3 regions of the Nitrincola iocasae genome follow, and region 3 is predicted to be linked to each of the others. Evidence: predicted binding sites of a transcription regulator. Region 3 holds the regulator's gene; each other region holds the start of a gene.
The links. Region 3 encodes sigma-54, which starts transcription at its own class of promoters, with help from an activator protein. Its sites were predicted from a motif close to TGGCACNNNNNTTGCTNT; they were not measured.

Region 1 (8,163 bases), 610 kb from region 3:
TAGCCAACGCATTGCTGGCAGTCTACGTCTTGCCACTAGCTCTGAGCTGGCAGCCGACATGAGCAGCCTGACGGCCACCGTACCCGGTCTTGGAAGCGGCAAGGGCGTTGCCAGCCTGGGAATGGCCCTGGATGTTCAGGCGCTGACCAGCATGCTGCAGAAATATTCCCGTCATGTGCATACGACGCCCTTTACCTGCCCCGAACTTCAGGGCATCAATGAAGCCTGGGCTGAATCAGGTACACTGACCAATCACCCTATGACCACAATGCTTAGCCCGGCACTCCATGGTGTCAACCTGCGTATTGACAGCTTGGAAACGGATCAGCGCCAGCCGACAGGCACCGGGCTGATTGCCTTTTCATCACCGAATGCACAGAGTTTACTCTCAGCAGCCAGCATGTTTATCCCACAGATCGCCAGCCTGAATCTGCAGGCTGATGGTGAGATTAAGAAAATTCAGCCGGATCTCCTGCCCCCGGACATGCCCACTGTACATGCCGCCATGTCACAGGAAGCTATCCTGCTTGGTGTAGGTCTGGACAAGCCCACCGAACTGAAGTCCGAGTTGACAGTTGAAGCTGACCCACGTTCACTGATGACTTATGGTCACATCAGTAGCGATTTGTATGCCACCCTGGCCGAGATCGGCAGTCAACTGCCCGGCGCTCAGGCACCCGATGCCGATGAGCTGAAACGTCTGGCTGAAGTGTATGAAAAAACCGAGTTCTGGATCGGCATTGATGCCGGCGGCATTGAGCTTGGTATGGGTGTTGAACTTAAGTAAACCCCTGACAGCCGATCAGATCATCAAGGTCTGATCGGCCCAGCCATCGCTGTCTGATTGCTGGTGAGTGACCAATATAGCTATTTTGTTGGCTTTATTCAGCTCGGTACGAATCCAGTCACCGGCAATCTGGCGAGTGACTGCATCCAGTGCACTGAACGGCTCATCCAGCAACAACAGCGGCTTGTCGCGTAACACTGTCCGAATCAAAGCAACACGCTGACGCTGCCCTCCGGAAAGATCACCCGGCAGGCGCTGCAACAAATCAGCCACTCCCAGATGCTCACAAGCCTGCAGGACCTGCTGCCACTGCATTGTATTCGGCTGCGCTCGACAAAACCCCAAGCGAAGATTCTCTGCGACGCTGATATGTTCAAACAGATTGTATTGTTGGAACAGCGAGGACACCGGACGTTGCGAGGCATCCAGTTGATCGATACGCTGATTATTCAGCCAGATCTCACCAGCATCAGCTGGCAAAAACCCGCCAATACACTCCAGCAAAGAGCTTTTGCCTGCCCCGCTTTCACCCATCAATACCAGTAGATTTCCCGGCCTGACCGAAAAGTGATGCGACCAGGATATATGCCCACGCGACAGCTGCAAGCTATCCACCCGCAGCCCGACTGAGCGCAGCCCGACTGAACGCAGTCCGACTGTAGTATCAGTCATAGGATGACTCCAATAATCTTAACGCCACCAACGCCAGAACAAGCAACAAAACAGAGACCATTGCCGCCTCGGCGAGTCGATAACCACCAGCCAGGGTATAGATTAACCAAGGCAGGGTACGCCAGTCATCACTGCCAAAAATAGCAAACACCGACATATCTCCCAGCGCCAGCACAAAGCTGATCGCCAGCACCCGCCGTAGCAAGGGTTTTAGATAGGGCAGATACACACAGCGCCAGTGCGTAAGTCGAGACAGATTCAGATCTGCCAAGAGTCGGGCATAACTGGCATCATAATCAGATACAGCCGGACGCAGTTGCTGAAACGCAAAGGGAAGTGCTATCACCGCATTCATCAGAATCACTGCGATCCAGCCATAAGCTTGCCAATCAACCCAGGGTAGCAGCAGAATATAGAGTCCCACCGATACGACCATCACTGGCACGACCAAGGGATAGAGCGCCACACCCGCAACCCACTGGCGGAAATGCTCTCGCCGCCCGGCACGCCAGAGTGACAGCAGCGCCAGTGCCAGACAGACTGCCAGCAGCGCCGCGGCCACAGCTAATACCAGTGAGCGCATGATCACTGCGGTCAATTGGGTTTGCTGCAAAAAGGCCCAATCGGCCTGCCAGGCCAGCGGCAGCAACACCAGAATCGGCAATGTAAGAAACAACACACTGAGTAAATACCCCAACCGCCCGGACCAGCGAAACATAGGGCCCAGCCTAGGCAACCAGACGGGCCCCGCCTGCGCGGGAGCCAGCCATTGAAACCGGCCCATGCGACTGAAAATCAGATAAATACTACCGGCGACCAGCAGCTGTGTCCAAGCCAGAAACAATGCTTCTGACGGATTAAAATCATATTTCAATGCCTGGAAGATCGCTACTTCCAAGGTGCTCGCTGCTGGCCCGCCACCCAGTGCCAACACGACAGCAAAGCTGTTAAAACAGAGCAAAAAAATAAATCCACCGACCGCAGGCAAAACGCCTCTAAGTACCGGCCACTCAATCATTCTGAAACGTTGCCACCCGGTCATACCCAATTGAGCCGAGAGTTTCCAGGTGTTCGCCGGAACACTTTGCCATTGAAAGGTTAAGACACGGATAGCGAAGGGAAGATTAAGAAACACATGCGCAAGCAAAATGCCATTGAGGCCATACAAACGCCAGCTTTCTCCCAACCAAGGGGTCAGCCAGCCTGATCGACCGAAGAGTGCCACCAGCCCGGTAATCAGTATCAGTGAAGGCATGACAAAACACAGCAAACACCAGCTCAGAAACCAGGGTTTACCCGGCAGTCTGGGATCGAGTGCCAGGCTACGTGCCAAGGGCAGAGCCAGCAGGGTCGAAAGCACCGCACTCAGCAATGCCTGCCAAAGTGAAAAGCGCAGCAACTCCCAGAACCAGCGTTCCTGTAATAAATATCCGTAAGGTGCAGCATGCCCCCAGCCTGCCAGGGCCAGAAAAGCCAACAGGCTGATCCCCACAACCAGACTGACAGCCAACCAGCCAGGTAACTGAGCCAGTGATAATGGCCTTGCTGATGAAAAGTGTGCGACAGCCATATTAACGACTAACAGCGTTGCGCCAGATAGTGATCCATTCGCGACGCTGCGCATCGACTTCGTCCGGGCTATAGCCGATAACCTCACGCTCAGCGTCTGTGAAAGCGGCTGGCAGATCGATATCACTGCGCACCGGCAGCATCCAGTTGGTCTGGGGTAATAATGCTTGCGCCTCTTTACTCAGCAAAAAAGCTAAAAACGCCTGTCCCAATTCAGGCTCACGGCTATAAGCCGACAGCGCCGCCACTTCTATCTGTGCCGTATGCCCCTCTGCAAACCGGGTGGCCTGGTAGGCATCCGTCTCTTCTACCAGCTGGTGGTAAGCCGGAGAGGTAGAATAACTCAGCACATAATCGGCCTCACCCTGCAAGAACATGCCATAAGCCTCTGACCAGCCTTTGGTGACCGTCACGGTATGCTCGGCAAGGCGCTGCCAGGCCTGCGCGGCGTCATCCGTATAAACAGCCTGCATCCAGTGCATCAAGCCCTGACCTGGCGTACTGGTGCGCGGATCCTGATAGATAATACTGGCGTCACTGTCAATCAGCGCCTGCAACGAGGTCGCAGGTTGACTGACCTTGCGGCTATCGTAAATAAAGGCGAAATAGCCGTAATCAAACGGAATAAAATGACTATCCTGCCAATTCAATGATTCACGTAACGGCCAGTCTGAGAGCGTTAAATCATGCGCCTGCACTATGCCTAATCGACGCGCCTGGGGCATCAGCAGATCATCCAGACCCACAATAACATCGGCCCGGGTGGTGTCGCCTTCCAGTCGCAACCGGTTCAGCAGCGATACGCCATCATCACTGCTGGTGAAATTTACCTCGCAATCACACTGGGCTTCAAACATCTCTTTCAAAGCCGGCCCCGGACCCCAGCTAGTGGTAAAACTACTGTACGTATAAATAGTTAACTCACGCGCTTGCACATGCACTGTTATCAACAACAGTAATACAGCGGCCATCAATTTGCGGGTATTTATCTGGATTTTCACAACAGGACTCCGGAGACTCGACACCGGCTCAGAAAAGGATCAGCAACACGCTGATATCTCAATTCCTACGCCAGTATTAACTGGATCAGGTTCAGCGGGTAAACTCTCAGCCTATTGGCACCCCGATGAGATAACCTGAGTATACCATGACCCACTTAAGTCACCACCTTTCAACTGAACTACCCCTGGCAGTTCAGGACCATTTAGCCCCTATTCAATCGATGCAGTTTCTGGGTCAAGGCAGTCGTAACCGCCACTGGCGACTGCATACTGCAGAGCAGGTGTATATCTGGCGTGAGTTTGGTGTAACTCCACCGGGAGCCAACCGACAACTGGAGTTACAGGTACTGCAGACCCTGCAGTCAAAACCCTGGGCACCCCAACTAGAGCTTTGCCTGCCTGAAGGCGTGTTGTTTGTGGCAGACGCTAACGCCGTGCCGATGCCAAACACGCTGAATCCGCAACAGCGCCAGCAACTGCTACAAGCCGTCTTGGCACTTTGGCAACATCCCTTTAATGCGGCACCGAATGACTATATCCAGTTGATTCACGACTATGCGGCACTAGCGGGACCCACCTATGACTATTTGGCCGAACAGCTACTGGATGGTTGTTGCCACTGGCAACCTGAGGACTTTTGCCTGATTCATCAGGATCTGCACCCAGGAAACCTGTTAATCACCGATCAAGGCATTCAGTTGATCGACTGGGAATACGCCATGCGCGGTAATCCCTGGATAGATGCCGTGGCACTGCAGCGTATGCTGGAATTGAGTCCTGCTGAACGCCAGCTATTAGAAACCCAGCTACCCGACTTGGCATGCCATGATCCCTGGCAGGTCATGGGCCGCTGGCTGACGCAACTGGACAGCCTGTGGCAGGCCGCGCAAAAAGCCCAAAGCGTGATATAATACCGGATCGATTTAATCAACTATTTGACCTTTTAATTGACCACCTCGTCGAACCAAGGTCGTTAACCCAACGGTAGCTCCATGTCCACGATTGTTGTCTGTGCCCTGTATAAATTTGTGTCCCTGAACGACTATAAGCAGCTGCGACCGAAGTTGCAGGCGCTGCTGGAAAACGCACAGATTCGAGGCACCCTGCTACTGGCGCAAGAAGGTGTTAACGGCACCCTGGCGGGGAGCCGACAGGCGATAGACACGCTGAAAGACTGGTTTGCCGCCGATACGCGCTTTCAAGGCATAGATTACAAAGAATCGCTTGCTGACGAACAGCCCTTCTACCGTACCAAGGTGAAGCTGAAAAAAGAGATCGTAACGCTGGGTGTTGAAGGCATAGATCCGAAACAGGTTGTCGGAACCTATATTGAACCGGCCGACTGGAATGCCTTGATCAGTGATCCCGATGTACTGCTGGTCGATACCCGTAATGATTATGAAATCGGTCTGGGCACCTTTACAGGTGCTATCAACCCGAAAACCGACAGCTTTCGCGAATTTCCAGCTTACGTCAAAAGCCAATTGGACAGCCAGAAGCACAAGAAAGTCGCCATGTTTTGTACCGGCGGCATACGTTGTGAAAAGAGCACCGCCTATTTGAAAGAGCAAGGTTTTGAAGACGTCTACCACCTGCATGGCGGTATTCTAAAATACCTTGAAGAAGTGCCTGAAACCGAGTCACTCTGGCAAGGAGAGTGCTTTGTATTCGACAATCGCGTCACCGTTGACCATGACCTGCAGCCAGGCCATTATTCACTCTGCGCCGGGTGTCGTATGCCCTTGTCTGACGCTGACAAGCAGCACCCTCAGTATGAAGAAGGGGTTAGCTGCCATCATTGTTACGACACTCAAACACCAGAGCAGCGTCAGCGCTATGCGGCCAGACAGCAGCAGATCAAACTGGCACGTGAGCGTGGCGAAGCACACCTGGGCACAGATGCCGTCAAAGCGGCTGAACAGCACCGAGCTGAAAAACACGCACGCAAAGTGGCTGAAAAACGGAAAAATTAACCATGCGCACCCTGTTTCAGCATTGGATAATGACCTGCCTACTCTGCCTTCCCATCCAGCTTCTGGCTGATACAGGCGTTGAATATCTGCTGTTTGATATTCAGGAACAGCAACTTGTAGTTGAAGTCGCGCTCAGTCCAGAACAGCGCTCTCGGGGGTTGATGCATCGTCAGGAGCTGTCAGCCGATGCGGGCATGCTGTTTATTCTCGATCCACAACCGCGCCAATGCTTCTGGATGCGCAACACTTATATTCCGCTGACACTGGCCTATCTGGATGAAAACTTCACCCTGCTGCAATTAAGCGACATGCAACCACTCTCGGATGAACTCCACTGTGCTGATCAACCCTCCAGCTTTGCCTTGGAAGTCAATCAGGGCTGGTTTGAACAACACGATGTCGAGATTGGACAGCAACTCCGACCCCGCCTACCTTAAAGCACCAATAGGGTGCACACAGGCTGCCTCAACTATTTTTCTACGCACCCTTATCACGCATATACAATACAAAATAGCTAAAAACGACTCCGGTGAAAGTCTGTACGACATAAATTACTCTATGATAAAACAGCTGTTTTTATAAGTTGGCATAGATTCTGCTCCTGACTGGTTTGACGTATAAACCAAATAGGATCAGACCAATGAAACAGATCAAAACCAAGCTCGCTACCGCCTCCTGTGCCCTGGCTCTGTCTATAGCCGCCATTACCGCTCAGGCAGCAGAGACCATTAAAGTGGGTGTGTTGCATTCACTGTCCGGTACCATGGCGATCAGTGAAACCACACTGAAAGACACCATGCTGATGCTGATCGAAGAGCAGAACGCCAAGGGCGGGCTGTTGGGCAAACAGCTGGAAGCGGTTGTGGTTGACCCGGCATCTGACTGGCCGTTATTTGCGGAGCGTGCACGGGAGCTGCTGGAGCGTGATCAGGTAGCCGCTATTTTTGGTTCATGGACCTCGGTTTCACGTAAATCCGTTTTACCGGTTGTTGAAGAGCTCAATGGCCTGATGTTCTACCCGGTTCAGTATGAAGGTGAAGAATCATCCAAGAATGTATTCTATACCGGTGCCGCACCTAACCAGCAGGCCATCCCGGCGGTGGATTACCTGATGAATGACCTCGGCATTGAACGCTGGGTGCTGGCAGGCACCGACTACGTCTATCCACGGACTACCAACCGTATTCTGGAAGCCTACCTGAAACAAAAAGGCGTCGCTGAAGCCGATATCATGATCAACTACACGCCTTTCGGTCACTCTGATTGGCAGACCATTGTGTCGGATATCCGCACCTTCGGCTCAGCTGGCAAGAAAACCGCGGTTGTCTCCACCATCAATGGTGATGCCAACGTACCTTTTTATAGCGAGCTGGGCTCACAGGGCATTTCAGCTGAAGACATCCCGGTTATTGCCTTTTCGGTAGGTGAAGAAGAACTCTCCGGTATTGATACCACGCCATTGGTCGGCCATCTGGCTGCCTGGAACTACTTTATGAGCGTTGATACAGACGTTAACGATGATTTTATCGAAAAATGGCATGACTTTACCGGCGATACCGACCGTGTTTCCAACGACCCGATGGAAGCCCATTACATCGGCTTTAACATGTGGGTTGAAGCCGTTAACAAAGCCGGCACAACTGACCCGTCAGCGGTTCAGGAAGCCATTATCGGTGTCACTGTCCCTAACCTGACCGGCGGTTATGCCGCGATGATGCCTAACCACCACATTACCAAACCAGTATTGATTGGCGAAATCCAGGATGACGGGCAGTTTTATGTGGTCTGGCAGACACCGGGGACAGTTGCCGGTGACGCCTGGTCTGACTATCTGGAAGGCTCCAAAGATATCATCTCTGACTGGCGCAAGCCGCTGGAGTGCGGTAACTACAACGTAGTCACCAAGACCTGTTCAGGTCAGAACTTCGAGTAACAGCTGTTCGCTGCAAATGCCGGTCCCGGACTGAGTCCAGACCGGCCCCTCCCAGCCAAGCGTCAGGAACACCAACATGAAAAGCCGGATAGTGCGTAAGTTACGCATCATGGGGCTGATAACCCTGTTACTCTTCAGTGCTGTGCAAACGGCAGCAGCTTTCGATGAGGAGCCGTTATTACTCGAATTTGAAGCCATGCTGGTTTCTTCAGACAGAAACGATACCGC
Region 2 (8,163 bases), 700 kb from region 3:
GCCTGTGGTGTTTCAGTTGAAGGGGAGCTGGGCTGCCTGGGGTCGCTGGAAACCGGTATGGCCGGTGAAGAAGATGGTATTGGCGCTGAGGGTGTTCTGTCGCATGAACAGATGCTCACTGACCCTGAAGAAGCCGCCGATTTTGTGCGTAAAACTGGCGTGGATGCATTGGCAATTGCCATAGGTACCAGTCATGGCGCCTACAAATTCACTCGTCCACCGACAGGCGATACTCTGGCAATTCAGCGCATCAAAGAGATCCATGCGCGTATTCCGGATACTCATCTGGTGATGCATGGCTCATCGTCTGTGCCACAGGATTGGTTGGCAATTATTAATGAATATGGCGGTGAAATCCCGGAAACCTATGGCGTACCGGTGGACGAAATCGTGCAGGGTATTCGACATGGCGTGCGTAAGGTGAATATTGATACTGACTTGCGTCTGGCATCAACCGGTGCGGTACGTCGTTTCCTGGCGCAGAACCCGGCTGAGTTTGATCCACGCAAATACCTCAAGGAGACGATTACTGCGATGCGCGAGATCTGTATCGCTCGTTATGAAGCCTTTGGTTCCGCCGGTCACGCCAGCAGTATTACACCGATTGCACTGGAGGATATGGCTGAGCGCTACGAGTCCGGTCAGTTGGATGTAAAAATCAACTGAGGATTCCATCGCCCGGAGACCGGGCTCCTACGTTTAAAATAGATTCCTGTAGGAGCTCGCTCCGCGAGCGAACCACCTCATCGCCCGGAGACCGGGCTCCTACATTAAAAATACATTCCTGTAGGAGCTCGCTCCGCGAGCGAACAAAGCCAAAACATACACTCCTGTGGGAGCTCGCTCTGCGAGCGAACAAAACCATCGCCCGGAGGCCGGGCTCCTACAACAAAATAATTCTCTTCTGCACTAAAATTGAACATTTACACAATTTTTGTGTATTTTTAGGGCGTTGTAGGCTAAGTTTTATTTGGGCTCAAGCCTTTAAATAAGTAGAAGCGCGTTAAACGCTCGGTTTTTATCTGTGTTAGCTGGCAAATCTGTTTTGCTGGCTCAGAAATTGCAGTCTCTCCCGTGCGTTGATGCGTAACTACGTTTCTATAGGTTGCGTAAAACAAAAAACAACATTCATGGGAGAAACTACATGAAGAAGATTGCAACATTCGTTGGCGCTGCATTGGCAGTGACGGCAGCGGCTAGCGTTAGTGCCGATACTCTGGAAACAGTTAAAGAACGTGGTGCGGTGCAGTGTGGTGTCAGTGATGGCTTGCCAGGCTTTTCAGCAACAGATAGTGATGGACGCTGGCAGGGCATCGATGCAGATTTCTGCCGTGCCGTTGCCGCGGCTGTGCTGGGTGATGCCGAAAAAGTTAATTTTGTCTCGCTGACCGCAACAGAACGCTTTACCGCACTCCAGTCTGGTGAAATCGATGTACTTTCGCGTAATACAACCTGGACACTGACCCGTGATGCCTCACTGGGCCTGAACTTCGCCGGGGTTACCTACTATGATGGTCAGGGTTTCCTGGTCAAGAAAGATCTGGGTGTCAGCAGTGCGCTTGAGCTGGATGGTGCTTCAGTGTGTATCTCTTCCGGTACCACCACTGAGCTTAACCTGGCGGATTACTTCCGCTTTAAAGGCATGAGCTATGAGCCAGTACTCTATGATACAGCTGATCAGACCGCTCAGGGTTTTGAAGCGGGTCGTTGTGATATTCTGACCTCAGACCAGTCTCAGTTGTATGCGCTGCGTCTGCAGTTGTCTGATCCTGATGGTGCCATGGTACTGCCAGAAGTTATTTCCAAAGAACCCCTCGGACCCGTGGTTCGCCAGGGTGATGATGTCTGGTTCAACATTGTGAAATGGACCTTGTCTGCGCAGCTCAATGCTGAAGAGCTGGGTGTCACCAGCGCCAACGCCGAAGAGATGAAGGCCTCAGATAACCCATCCATTCAGCGTTTACTGGGCACATCCGGCAATATGGGTGAACTGCTTCAGCTAAGCAATGATTGGGCTTACAACATTGTTGAGCAGGTCGGTAACTACGGTGAAGTGTTTGACCGCACTGTAGGTACAGGCTCTCCGCTTAACATTGAACGCGGCCTGAATGCACTCTGGAGTGAAGGTGGTCTGCAATACGCCCCACCAGTTCGTTAAAGTCCACTTCTGAGTGAACAGTCCGGGTTATGGGGTTATCGACTCCATAACCCGTTCAAAGTCTGGTACCTGACAGGCATTTTCAGGCTGTGTACAGAGGCGCATAACTTTCATGAAATCAAATAACCGCAATAGTTTTACCCGTCTTGTTTATAACCCGACTGCTCGCAGTCTGTTTTATCAGGCCGTTATACTCGGGTTGTTGCTCTGGTTTATGATGACCATTGTTGGCAATGTCATGACCAACCTTGAAGTCCGTGGGATATCATCCGGGTTTGGTTTTTTGGAGCAACCAGCGGGATTTGGTATCTCGCAAACACTGATTGAATACAATGAGACCTTCAGCTTTGGGCGTACCTTCTTTGTAGGTTTGCTTAATACTTTGCTGGTATCAGCACTAGGAGTAGTAGCTGCTACTTTCTTGGGGGTTTTTGTCGGTATAAGCCGTATTTCTCCTAACTGGTTGCTACGAAAAATCTCGATGGTATACATCGAAATTCTTCGTAACATCCCGTTGTTGCTACAGATTTTCTTCTGGTACTACGTGGTGCTGCAAACCCTGCCGAATACTCGAAACAGCCTTGCCCTGGGCGAAGCTGTGTTCCTGAATATACGTGGCATTTTCGTCCCCAGGCCCATGGCAGAAACAGGCTTTGCCTTTTATGTGGGTTTGATCGTCGCAGCTATAGTTGGTGTGATTTTCTTATCACGTTGGGCAAAAAAACGCATGATGGATACTGGCCAGCAGTTTCCAGTATTCTGGACTTCTGCAGGTATTTTGCTGGCGACTATTATTCTGGGTTTTTTTATCACCGGCCGTCCTATCGGACTGAATTACCCCGTGTTGCGCGGGTTTAATTTCAGTGGCGGTATGTCATTGCTACCGGAGCTGGTTGCACTCTGGTTTGCGTTAACCATCTATACCAGTACCTATATCGGCGAAATTGTCAGATCAGGTATAGAATCTGTGTCACATGGACAGACCGAAGCCTGCCGGGCGTTGGGTCTGAATGAAAAGCATCGCATGAATCTGGTGGTGTTACCCCAGGCAATGCGTGTGATGATTCCTCCCATGACCAGTCAGTATCTCAACCTGACTAAAAACTCTTCACTGGCAACCGCGATAGGGTATCCAGATCTGGTATCAGTCTTTGCGGGTACAACGCTGAACCAGACGGGGCAAGCGATAGAGATTATCACCATGACCATGCTGGTTTACCTGACCATCAGTTTGCTGGTATCTGCCTTTATGAACTGGTTCAACAAACGCGTTGCTCTGGTGGAGAGATAAGATGGATAAATTTACCCCTATTGTCGATCGTCCGGCACCTATCGTTGAGGTGGGTCTGATTGGCTGGATGCGCAAGAACCTGTTTTCCAGTCTGCCGAACACACTGGTCACCCTGTTTACTGTGTATGTGCTTTGGATGGTGTTGGTGCCCTTTCTGAACTGGGCCTTCATTACATCAGACTGGATTGGAACCACGCGTGATGACTGTGATAGCGGGGGGGCTTGCTGGGTTTTTATAACAGTACGCTTTAACCTGTTTATGTATGGTTTTTACCCGGAAGACAGCTACTGGCGGCCTAATCTGACCTTTATCCTGCTGTTGGCCATTCTGGTGTGGATGTCTGTGCCACGACTGCCATTTAAGAAAGTCATCGGTATTCTCGCGCTTACTGCCTATCCGGTTTTAGCTTATACGCTGCTCTATGGCGGTTTTGGCCTGGAGGTTATTCCCACCCACCGCTGGGGGGGCTTGATGCTGACACTGGTGCTGGCCTTGATCGGTATCGTTGTGGCTATCCCTATCGGGATTCTGTTAGCGCTTGGACGTCGTAGTGAGATGCCGGTCATCAAGATGGTCTGTGTGATCTTTATTGAGTTTTGGCGTGGTGTGCCCTTGATTACCATCCTGTTTATGGCGTCGGTAATGTTGCCGCTGTTCTTTGCCGGTGGTACGGATGCTGACAAACTCATGCGTGCCTTGATCGGTATTGTAATGTTCCAGTCGGCTTATATGGCCGAAGTGGTGCGTGGTGGTTTACAGGCACTGAGTAAAGGGCAGTTTGAAGGTGCAGATGCACTGGGTCTCAGTTACTGGCAGAAAACCAGTCTGGTGGTGCTGCCTCAAGCGCTGAAAATCATGATTCCGGGCATAGTGAATACCCTGATTTCACTGTTCAAAGATACCAGCCTGATTGTCATCATCGGCTTAATGGACGTTTTAGGTATGGTGCAACAAGCCCTGTCTGATCCTGCCTGGTTGGGCTATCCGGCTGAAGGTTACTTGTTTGCGGCTTTCATGTTCTGGATCTTTTGCTTCAGCATGTCGCGGTACAGTAACTATTTGGAAAATCATCTCAATACCGGCCATAGAAATTAACTGGAGTTCTGGTCAATGACGAACGAACAAGACTATATCATTACCCTGAAAGATGTGAATAAATGGTACGGTGAGTTTCATGTGCTGAAGGACATCAACCTGAATGTGAAACAGGGTGAAAAAATTGTCATCTGCGGGCCTTCCGGCTCCGGCAAATCCACCATGATCCGCTGTATCAATCACCTTGAAGAGCACCAGGAAGGCGATATCATCGTCGATGGCGTACTGCTCAATAATGACCTGAAAAATATCAGTCAGGTGCGTAAAGAAGTGGGGATGGTGTTTCAGCATTTTAATCTGTTTCCACATTTGACCGTGTTGCAGAATTGTACGCTGGCGCCTATCTGGGTGCGTAAAATGCCGAAGAAGGAAGCTGAAGAGATAGCCATGAACTATCTTGAACGCGTTAAAATTCCGGATCAGGCACTTAAATACCCAGGGCAGCTTTCCGGTGGACAGCAGCAGCGTGTGGCGATTGCGCGCAGTCTGTGTATGAATCCGCGAGTGATGTTATTCGATGAACCTACCTCTGCACTTGATCCGGAAATGATCAAGGAAGTGCTGGATGTTATGGTGGAGTTGGCTGGTGAAGGTATGACGATGCTCTGTGTGACCCATGAAATGGGTTTTGCCAAGAAAGTCGCTGATCGGGTTATTTTCATGGATGCCGGGCAGATCATAGAGGAAAATGAACCGCAATCCTTCTTCAACAATCCCCAGTCTGACCGTACCAAGTTGTTCCTCAGCCAAGTGCTGGATCACTAAGGTAACCTGCTGGTGCGGTAGTCATTGCCGCGCCAGTATTTTGTCTAAAAACCGCACCAATTACCTGTCTGTCACGTAAACTCCCCTGTAACAGGTTAATATTTGTAAAGGTATGGCCAAATCAAGCCTGAAATCCGGTCCTCGGGTTTATACTGGCAAGTTTGGTGAGTGGATTAAATGATAGGGAGTCGCTATAGCGTGTACCTGACGAGATTCGTTACTTTACTCTTGTGCGGGTTACTGTTGATCGGGTGTGATCAGCAGTCGGTACAGGGCAATCAGGCATCCCGCGTGGAGCGTGCACATCTGGTGGAATTGCACCAGGTGACAGAAGACGTGGTGAAACTGGACAGAATACGTACCGGGACCCTGCGGGCGACAGTTAAGTATCGTTTGTTTGTTCAGGAAGAAGGTCAGATTGCTGAGCTGCCCTGGTATCCCGGTGATCAGGTCAGCCGTGGGGATCTTCTGATTGCGCTGGATGACAGTCTGTTGCGTTCACAGGTTGCCCGCAGTCGAGCGGAGTTGCAGCGAGCCGAACGTGATCTGGAACGGGTGCGTTCACTGTCACAACGTAATCTGATCTCTGTAGAAGAGTTGCAGCGTCGCGAAACCGAATTGGAAATTGCACGGGCTGAGCTGGCTATTCTGACAACCCGTCTGGGTTACACCCGCATGTCGGCTCCCTTTGCCGGGGTCGTGACAGAACGTTTGTCCGAGCCAGGTAACTTCGCGGCCAAAAACACCCATTTACTCACCTTAATCGACCCGACGTCGCTGGTTATTGATGTGCAGTTGTCTGAGCAAGTGATGACTCACTTGCAGTTGGGCGACAGCGTCACTATACAGTTAGATGCCTTGGGACCGCAGGATTTTGCCGGTCAGATTACCCGTATTTATCCCCAGGTTGACCCACTGACACGCCGTGGTCAAGTTGAAATTCAACCGGATCCTATCCCGGCGGGTGCCGTACCCGGGCAACTGGCGCGTGTCAGCCTGTCAGCCAGGTTGCAGGAGCGTATGATGATTCCATTTTCCGCCTTGCGTTATGATCAGGGGGAGTATGTCTACCTGATGAATGCGCAGCAGCGTATCGAAAAGCGAGCGATCACAACGGGCGTACGGGTGGCAGATCGTATTGAAGTCCTGAATGGCCTTGAAGCGGATGATCAGATCGTTATTCGCGGGTTTATGGGGTTAACGGAAAATCAGGTGGTAAAGCCCGTTACGCCCCTGGCTGAGCGGGAATCCTGATGGAACCTGTGCCGGTGGAGACGTCTAAACGCCACGGTTCCGGCTTGGCTGGTTGGTCAATCGAGCACCCAATTGGTGTGACGATGATTGCGCTGGCGGTGATCGTCGTGGGGATTTTCTCGTTGAGTCGCCTCTCTGTAGACCTGTTACCTCGGCTTATCTATCCGGAAATCAGCGTGCGTATCAGTGATCCCGGGGTGCCGGCACTGGTCATGGAAGATCGCATCACTCGCTTTGTGGAAGAGCAGTTGGCCATCACTGAAGATATGATTAATATCCAGTCCAGTACCAGTCAGGGGCGTAGCAGTGTTGATCTGATCTTTCCCTATGGCAAGGATATTGATATTGCCTTGAGAGATGCCAGTACTCGTCTGGATAGAGCCCGGCGTCTACTGCCAGACACGATTGACCAGCCAACCATCTTTAAGCGTGACCCTTCACAGATACCGGTGATGCAATACGCCATCAGTTCTGGCTTGCGAAGTCCGGTAGAGCTGCGCAGTTGGGTCGAGGATGTGTTTTCCAAGTGGTTTATTAACCTGCCAGGGGTAGCGGCAGCGGAAGTCGGTGGTGGGCTGGAACGGGAAATTCAGATTCTCCCTGATCCGGTCAGGTTGGCGGGTTTGGGACTGGACGTGGATGATGTGGTTGAGGCGCTGTTACGTAACCATCGTGAGGACCCCTCCGGGCGTTTGCGAACTGATCGCCAGGAGATCAGTGGTCGGATCAGTGGTCGCTTTGATAGTGTTGAAGCGCTGGCCGGACTATCGATTGAGCTGCCTGCCGGTGGGCAGGTGTCACTGGATGACGTAGCACAGATCCTGGATACCCATAAGGATGAGCGTTTGCGTATCCGTGCCAATGGTACCCCGGCACTGCAGTTATCGATTCAGAGCCAGCCAGATGCCAATACGATTTCAGTTGCCAACCATGTACAGGAACGTATGCATTGGCTTAGTGATCAGGGCTTGTTGCCAACCGATATCGATATCTACCCGATTACCGATCAATCGATTTATGTGCGTCAAGCGTTGAATAACTCAGTATTGGCTGTGGTCAGTGGAGCCTTGCTGGCCATGTCAGTGGTGTATGTGTTTCTGGGTAATCTGCGCCGTACCCTGATTATCGGCAGTGCCATTCCCATTGCGGTGATGGTGACTTTTGTACTGATGGGGCTGGGCAATCTGACACTTAACATCATGACATTGGGAGGTTTGGCACTGGGGGTCGGCATGCTGGTGGATAACACTATCGTGATGTTGGAAAATATATACCGGCACCAGCGTGAAGGTGAATCCAGTCATGACGATGCGGCTAATGCCGCCGCCGAGGTCAATAGCGCGATTCTGGCCTCAACTTCCACCAATTTGGCCGCTATTTTACCCTTCCTGTTTGTCGGCGGTCTGGTGGGACTGCTGTTCAGAGAACTGATCATTACCATATCCGCGGCAGTTGTCGCCTCCATGGTGATTGCACTGACGCTGGTGCCAGCGCTCGCCTCCAGGGTTCTGACACATAAAACCAGTCGCTTTCGTCATCTCATTGATCGCTTCATTAACATACTGCAAACCGGCTATGCCAATTTGATCAGTCAGGTGC
Region 3 (8,163 bases):
GCGCTCCGCTCTGAAATAACATCCCCATGCGCTCACGCACAACAAAAAGATCCCGACGACTCAGTGTGGGTATATTCTGATTATCCAGCAAGATCTGGCCCGAATCCGGTAACAACTGACCACCAATCAGCTTCAACAGCGTGGTCTTCCCTGTACCGGAAGGCCCCATGATCGCCGTCACTTTACCACGAGGAATCTTGATACTGACATCGTCAAAGATACGCTTTGAGCCCCGTGAAAAGCTCATATTACGTATTTCAATTATGTTGTTATCTGAAGATTGTTTCATTTCCCTCGTTGAGTTTTTTTCAACGCCCATCCTTACACCCTGTTACAACAGACAAGACCGACAAATATACCATTACAGAGGTTAAGTTTAAACGCAGCAATGATCCAAACTTATGCAAATCACCCGCTACAGCAAATTGAGTTACGATCTCGGGCGAATCTGCGTTAAACTTATCCAAACGCACACATTATTCAACAGATGGCTGATCCCGATCCGAATGAATACATTTAACTTTATCGCCGCCGGCATACGTACTATTGAAATAGAGCATGCCACTATTAGTGCCCTGCTGGCCCAACTGAATGACAGTTTCAGCAAAGCCTGTGAGCTTTTACTCAGTTGCGAAGGACGCATCATTGTCACCGGCATGGGCAAATCCGGGCATATCGGCAATAAAATTGCAGCTACGCTGGCAAGCACGGGCACTCCGGCTTTTTTTGTGCACCCGGGAGAAGCGAGCCACGGCGACTTAGGCATGTTTACCGGCAAAGATGTGGTTCTGGCGTTATCCAACTCTGGTGAGACCACAGAAGTTGTCACTATTTTGCCGCTGATCAAACGCATGGGCGCTCCCCTGATCAGCATGACTTCAAACGCTGAATCCACCCTATCTCGCTTTGCTGATGTGAATCTGCACTTACCGGTAGAACGTGAAGCCTGCCCACACAACCTGGCACCGACTTCAAGCACCACAGCACAACTGGTCATGGGTGATGCCCTGGCGATTGCACTCTTGGAAGCACGCGGTTTCAGCCCCGAAGACTTTGCCTTTTCCCATCCAGGTGGCAGCCTGGGTAGACAGCTGCTGTTGCGCGTGGATGACATTATGCATGCCGGTGAAAACATCCCTCAGGTCACGGTGAATACATCAATACGTGAAGCGCTGCTCGAGGTTACTCAGAAACGCCTGGGCATGACCGCGGTAACCAATGCAACCGGTGAACTCTTGGGTATTTTCACCGATGGTGACCTGCGCCGCACTCTGGATCAGGAAATTGATCTTAAAAACACCTCGATTGCAGACGTTATGACCCCAGGTGGAACCACATTAAAAACTGGTTCACTGGCTGCAGAAGCACTGAAAATCATGCAGGAACGTAAAATTAATGCGCTGTTGATCACAGATCACCAAGGCCAACTCGCCGGTGCACTGAACATGCATGACCTGCTTAAAGCCGGAGTTATCTGACCATGACTGAAATCCTGTCCGATGAACTGAAACAACGCTTGCAAGCCATACGGCTGGCAGTATTCGATGTGGATGGCATACTGACCGATGGCTCATTGTATTTTTTGCCCGATGGCCAGGAAATTAAAGCCTTCAACACCCTGGATGGTCTGGGATTGAAACTGCTGCAGAAAGCCGGCATCAAGACAGCCATTATCACCGGACGCAGCTCATCCCAAGTCAGTATGCGCGCCAAAGCACTGGGTGTTGACTGGCTGCTACAGGGGCGAGAAGACAAGCTGACCGCTCTGGAAGAGATCTGGCAGGAAAGTGGAGACAGCGCAACCACTACAGCCTATATAGGTGATGATCTGCCTGATTTGGCGGCTATTATCACTGTCGCTTTTGGCGCATCGGTTCCCAATGGTCATCCCGTGGTCTGTAAAGAAGCTGACTGGTGCACCACCCGTCGTGGTGGACAAGGTGCCGCACGGGAGTTCTGCGAAATACTGTTATCAGCTCAAGGTAAACTGTCTGGCCTGATTGAGGAATTTCGTTGATGCTAAATGCAGCCCGTCTGAAGCTGATAACAGGTCTGGCTATATTACTGGCGGCGCTGGTGTACTGGGGTTTTTTTGGCAGTCCCAGCGAAACCCTCACAGGTAATCCGAATGATCCGGAACGGGTGGATTTTTTTATCCGTGATGCTTACATCACTGACTTTGATGAAAACGGGCAAGTATCAAGTATCATTCAATCACCTCATCTGCAGCATTACCCTGCGCCCGAGCTGATCACGCTGAACAGCCCATTGATCACCCTGCCTCGTGATACACGTGGTGATACGCAGATTTCATCTGATTTGGGCAGCATGCTTGATGATGAAAGCAAGATTGAACTTGCAGGAAACGTCAGGGTTATTGATAATCCTGCAGCAGATACACCTTGGGTACTGACGACATCAGTCATGACACTACTGCCACCGGATGATTATGCCGAAACCGATGCCCCGGTTCAGATTCAACAGGGAACTAACCGTACTGATGCTATCGGCATGCAGGCGTGGCTCAGAGAACACCGTATAGACCTGCTGTCTGACGTAAGAGGATATTATGCGACCTACTAAAATGTTAATGCGGTGCCTGATCGCTGCTCTAGTAATACTAAGCCAGACCGCTCAGGCTTTACCTGAAGATCAGGAGCAGCCAATTTATGTCTCTGCTGATCATGCCAGCATGAACGAACTTACAGGTATCGCTGTATATACCGGATCAGTTGAGATACGTCAGGGTACCATGCTGATGCTGGGCTCACGTGTCGAAATGCACCGTGATGATACCGGTAGCATTTCCAGAATTTTATCTACCGGTGCCCCAGCTGAATTTCACCAACAAGCCAGCGCCGAGCAACCGCTAACCAAAGCCTACGGCTTGCGTATGGATTACCGTGTGCCCGATCAGACAGTAACCATTACAGAAAACGCTCGCGTCATGCAGGATGCTGATGAATTCACTGGAGAGCGCATCGTTTATGATATGGACAAGTCAGTCGTTGATGCCTTTAGAAGTGAATCTCAGGATGGCCAGCGCGTACAAATGGTCATTCAACCGAAAGGCGATCAGTAGCTATGACAACTACACTGGAAGCCCTGCACCTGGCCAAGTCCTACAAAGGACGCGATGTTGTTCGCGATGTATCCCTAAGTATCAATCAGGGTGAGATAGTGGGTCTGCTGGGTCCCAATGGCGCAGGCAAAACAACCTGTTTCTATATGATTGTAGGGCTGGTTAATGCCGACAAAGGCAATATTCGCCTTGCGCAGCAGGATATCACCCAATTACCCATGCACAACCGTGCCAAAAAAGGCATAGGCTATCTGCCCCAAGAAGCTTCAGTTTTCAGAAAACTAAGCGTTAGTGACAACCTGATGGCTATTCTGGAAACCCGCAAAGAATTATCCAAATCAGATCGCACACAACTGCTGGAAGAATTGTTACAGGAATTCCATATTACCCATCTACGAAATAGTCCTGGCATGGCGCTGTCCGGGGGGGAGCGTCGACGCGTGGAAATAGCCCGGGCATTGGCCACGGAGCCCCGCTTCATTCTGCTTGATGAACCTTTCGCCGGTGTTGATCCGATATCAGTAAATGACATTAAACAAACTATACGGCATCTTCAGGAACGTAATATAGGTATACTCATAACAGATCACAATGTTCGTGAGACCCTCGATATTTGTGAACGTGCCTACATAGTGAGTGAAGGCGCCATCCTTGCAGATGGCAGTCCATCTGACATAATGGGTAATGAGCAGGTTCGCAGCGCCTATCTGGGCGATCAGTTCCAACTCTAGTCACCATCCCTGCCTCTGAATAAGTGATCTAAACGGCATATGAAGCAAGCGTTACATCTCAAGATCGGCCAACATCTCACGATGACGCCACAGCTGCAACAGGCTATCCGCCTGCTACAGCTGTCAACTCTGGATCTGCAACAGGAGATCCAGCAAGCGCTGGACAGCAACCCGTTGCTGGAAGTCAGTGATGAAGAGTCTGACGCGGCCGAAGGGCACGTGGGTGAAACCTATGAAGACAAAGAAACGGCCGCACTCAGCAGTAACAGTGAAACCTCAGACAGTCTGAGCGATGACACAGCAGCAGATAATGACTGGAATGAGTCTATTCCGGAAGATTTGCCCACTGACAGCAACTGGGAAGATACCTTCCAGGCTCAAGGCTCAGGTACCGGCCCGGCTACTGAAGGCGACTGGCCCAATCAGGATAATGATACCCGAGAAGACACTCTGCAGGATCATCTGATCTGGCAACTGAACTTAACGCCCATGAGTGAGCAGGATTACATGGTGGCGGAAGCCATTATCGATGCTACTGATGCCGATGGCTACCTGCGTAGCGACCCCGCAGAACTTCTGGAACAGTTTCAGGCACAACAGCCGGAACTGTTCATGGAAGCAGATGAAGATGAAATTCTGGCGGTACTTCATCGGGTTCAGCAGTTTGACCCACCCGGTGTGGCAGCCCGTGATCTGAGTGAATGCCTGTGTATTCAGATCAAGCAACTGCCTGATGCAATTGAGTGGCGTGAACAAGCGATCCGTCTTTGCCGGGAATTTCTTCCGCTGCTGGGTAGTCATGACTACAAAACCCTGATGCGCAAAATGCGCCTAAATGACGTTGAGTTAGATAATGTCATCAATCTGATCCGATCACTGAACCCCAAACCCGGCGCACTGATCAGTTCCACCCAATCTGAATATGTAATTCCTGACGTTATGGTCCGCAAGATCCATGATGAGTGGATTGTATCCCTTAATCCCGATATCGCTCCGAAACTGCGGATTAACTCACAGTACGCTGATTTGATCCGCCGCGCTGACAGTAGCGCAGACAATACTTACCTGAAAAACCATCTGCAGGAAGCCCGCTGGTTTTTGAAAAGCTTACTGAGCCGAAATGATACGCTATTGAAAGTGGCGACTGAGATCGTAGAGCGACAGCGTGACTTTCTCGATACAGGTGATGAAGCCATGAAACCCATGGTGCTGCATGATATCGCCGAAGCGGTGTCCATGCATGAATCAACCATTTCCCGTGTCACCACACAAAAATTCATTCATACCCCCAGAGGTATTTTCGAGCTGAAATATTTCTTTTCCAGCCAGGTCAATACCGCTGATGGTGAAGGCGCCTCATCTACAGCTATCCGGGCGCTGATCAAAAAGTTGATCTCTGCTGAAAATACAGCCAAACCCCTCAGCGATAACAAGATCGCACAACTGCTGAAAGAGCAGGGAATCAACGTAGCGAGACGTACCGTTGCAAAATATCGTGAAGCGCTAAGCATTCCGCCTTCTAATGAGCGCAAGCGTCTGCTTTAATTAACTATAGAGTACGACCTTATCGTACCAGCACTAAGGAGAGAAACCATGCAGATCAATATAACTGGTCATCACGTAGAACTGACAGATGCATTAAATGAGTATGTGCGCAGTAAATTCGTGCGTCTTGAGCGTCATTTCGACAATATTACCAACGTACAGGTGACCCTGAGTGTTGAGAAGCAGCGCCAGAAAGCTGAAGCTGACTTACATGTAGCTGGTGGTGAAATATTTGCACAAGCCGAACAGGATGACATGTATGCTGCAATAGATGCCATGATCGACAAACTGGATCGTCAGATCATTAAGCACAAGGAAAAAATGAAATCTCATAAATAACCTTTAGTATTGACTATCATATGCCTATATCCGAACTACTGACTGAATCCCTGACACTTTGTCATATTGATGCAGGAAGTAAAAAACGTGTTTTAGAAATCGCCAGCGAAGCTCTGGCCGCCGAGATCGATAAACTGGAAGTTGAAGATGTCTTCAGTGCCCTACTCAATCGTGAACGTCTCGGTAGTACCGGTATCGGCGACGGTGTGGCGATCCCACACTGTCGTCTGGCTGGGTGCAATCGAGCTCTCGCACTCTTAGTCACCCTGAAAGAGCCGATTGATTTTAACGCGATAGACAACCGTCCAGTCGACCTTCTCTGTTGCCTGCTAGTACCTGAAGATGCCGCTACAGAGCATTTACAGACACTGGCCGGGCTTGCCGAACTTTTCAGTCAGTCTGAAATACGTGAAACACTGCGCAGTGCTGCTGATGCAGCAACGCTGTACAGTCGCTTCCTGAACGCTGCCAGGCAAGGGGCCTAAGCTGTGAAGCTGGTCATTTTGAGTGGTCGATCTGGTTCAGGTAAAACCACGGCATTGCAAGCACTTGAAGATGCTGGCTTTTATTGCATCGACAACCTGCCAGCCATTTTACTACCCGAACTGATCAAGCAAATGACTGAGGCCACGGGAAACCCGTCAAAAATAGCGGTCAGTATTGATGCCCGGAACCTGACCAGCAACCTGGAACGCTTTCCAGCGTTACTTGAACAACTCAAACAATTCAGTGACCTGAGCTGTGAAGTCATCTATCTGGATGCATCAGAATCCACGTTGCTAAAACGCTTCAGTGCCACCCGGCGCAAACACCCGCTCACCGACACTCACTCAGGATTACGTGAAGCAATTGAATACGAACGCGTGTTACTGGAGCCCATCGCGACCCTGGCCGACATGCGCATTGATACCACCCGACTGACGCTCTATGAGCTGCGTGATCGTATCAAACTACGTATTACACAAAGGCGCGAGCAATCCCTCTCCCTGCTATTTGAGTCCTTTGGCTTCAAACATGGCGTACCACTGGACGCTGACTTCACTTTTGACGTCCGCACACTACCCAACCCTCACTGGATACCTGAATTACGCCCCCTGACAGGACTGGATACGGAGGTGCGTGAATTTCTGCAGCAGTCGCCTGATGTGGATGAAATGGCGGCCGATATCACTCATTTTCTGGAACGCTGGTTACCGCGTATTCGCCAGGATAACCGCAGCTACCTGACAGTCTGTATAGGTTGCACTGGAGGCCAACATCGTTCGGTCTATCTGGCAGAATACCTGGCTAGTCATTTCAGCTTGTCCATGGATAGTGTCCACGTCCGTCACCGTGAACTGACCTGATTGAGAAAGGCATGATTGAATCTCCCATCACTATTATTAATAAACTCGGTTTACATGCACGAGCCGCCGCTAAGCTCAGCACCCTGGCCAGTGGTTTTTCCAGTCAGATTGAGATTGAAAAAAATGACCGCTGCGTCGACTGTAAAAGCATTATGGCAGTGATGATGCTGGCAGCCAGCAAAGGCACTGAGCTTAACCTTCGTATTGAAGGCACAGATGAACACCAGGCTTTTGAAGCCATAATTACGCTGATCAACAACCGTTTTGATGAGCCGGAATAGAGCCCCTTATGAATTCACCAGATCAAAATAACTTTCAGACTGATGATGAAGATATACTTGTCAGTCGCTCTGAGCTGAAACGGCAGATGGATGCGCTGAAACAACTGGGTAAACGCATCACCGAGCTGCGTCCGGATCAGCAGGAGAAAATCCCGATGGATGAAGCCCTGCGAGCAGCCATAACCGAAACCCGACGCATCACCTCTAACGGGGCATTAAAACGCCATATGCAATTTATTGGCAAATTAATGCGCCATGCTGACGTGGACGCTATCCGTCTGGCATTAGATGAATTTGATACCGCAAGCCAGGCGCATAACCAGAAGTTTCATGCCATTGAGCAGTGGCGTGAGCGATTACTGCTTGAAGGTACAGCCGGAAATGAAGCACTGGAAGCCTTTATCAATGATCACCCACAGACAGATATCCAGCAACTGCGTCAACTAATCCGGAATACCCGACGGGAAATTGAAAAACAGCAACCCCCGACGCAGTATCGTAAGCTATTCCGCTTTCTGCGTGACACCACCGAATCAAACTGAGCCAGGACATCAGCCCTCGTTAGCGTTCAGCAGGTTCAGCTCAGGATCATCCCAGTGACCCGTTAATGTATAGGCAATGCGGGTCATTTTTTCGATGCGGTCACCCATGATTTTATCAAAAATGAATAACGCACCGGCAACCTGAGGAGCCCCAAGTAACACCGCCCCAAGAGTCAAATTACTGCTCAGTGGCACACTCACCTTAATGGTTTTATCCAGTTGCTGTGTATTCAGGTTGACGCTGCCGGTAATTTCCATGGAGGCCGACGGGCCAGTTAGCATGAATGGATCACGGGT

Region 1: a site for sigma-54 is predicted at 6,587-6,604, ahead of urtA (urea ABC transporter substrate-binding protein). Genes of this name have one in related genera too.
Region 2: a site for sigma-54 is predicted at 1,050-1,067, ahead of F5I99_RS17050 (amino acid ABC transporter substrate-binding protein). Genes of this name have one in related genera too.

Annotation. Positions count from the first base shown of each region.
Region 1 is NZ_CP044222.1:3,614,001-3,622,163, forward strand. Features, by position in the region: gene F5I99_RS16660 (hypothetical protein) at 1-787, shown strand, start outside; gene F5I99_RS16665 (ATP-binding cassette domain-containing protein) at 803-1,459, opposite strand; gene F5I99_RS16670 (ABC transporter permease family protein) at 1,452-3,083, opposite strand; gene thiB (thiamine ABC transporter substrate binding subunit) at 3,031-4,029, opposite strand; TPP riboswitch at 4,075-4,164, opposite strand; gene F5I99_RS16680 (phosphotransferase) at 4,176-4,940, shown strand; gene trhO (oxygen-dependent tRNA uridine(34) hydroxylase TrhO) at 5,022-6,002, shown strand; gene F5I99_RS16690 (DUF192 domain-containing protein) at 6,005-6,439, shown strand; gene urtA (urea ABC transporter substrate-binding protein) at 6,643-7,935, shown strand; gene urtB (urea ABC transporter permease subunit UrtB) at 8,012-8,163, shown strand, end outside.
Region 2 is NZ_CP044222.1:3,698,209-3,706,371, reverse strand. Features, by position in the region: gene fba (class II fructose-bisphosphate aldolase) at 1-666, shown strand, start outside; gene F5I99_RS17050 (amino acid ABC transporter substrate-binding protein) at 1,145-2,158, shown strand; gene F5I99_RS17045 (amino acid ABC transporter permease) at 2,271-3,449, shown strand; gene F5I99_RS17040 (amino acid ABC transporter permease) at 3,451-4,545, shown strand; gene F5I99_RS17035 (amino acid ABC transporter ATP-binding protein) at 4,561-5,310, shown strand; gene F5I99_RS17030 (efflux RND transporter periplasmic adaptor subunit) at 5,509-6,564, shown strand; gene F5I99_RS17025 (efflux RND transporter permease subunit) at 6,564-8,163, shown strand, end outside.
Region 3 is NZ_CP044222.1:3,000,832-3,008,994, forward strand. Features, by position in the region: gene F5I99_RS13765 (ATP-binding cassette domain-containing protein) at 1-289, opposite strand, end outside; gene F5I99_RS13770 (KpsF/GutQ family sugar-phosphate isomerase) at 507-1,478, shown strand; gene F5I99_RS13775 (KdsC family phosphatase) at 1,481-2,017, shown strand; gene lptC (LPS export ABC transporter periplasmic protein LptC) at 2,017-2,583, shown strand; gene lptA (lipopolysaccharide transport periplasmic protein LptA) at 2,570-3,082, shown strand; gene lptB (LPS export ABC transporter ATP-binding protein) at 3,085-3,813, shown strand; gene F5I99_RS13795 (RNA polymerase factor sigma-54) at 3,853-5,358, shown strand; gene hpf (ribosome hibernation promoting factor) at 5,407-5,697, shown strand; gene F5I99_RS13805 (PTS sugar transporter subunit IIA) at 5,718-6,182, shown strand; gene rapZ (RNase adapter RapZ) at 6,186-7,043, shown strand; gene F5I99_RS13815 (HPr family phosphocarrier protein) at 7,055-7,324, shown strand; gene yjgA (ribosome biogenesis factor YjgA) at 7,333-7,866, shown strand; gene F5I99_RS13825 (YhdP family phospholipid transporter) at 7,876-8,163, opposite strand, start outside.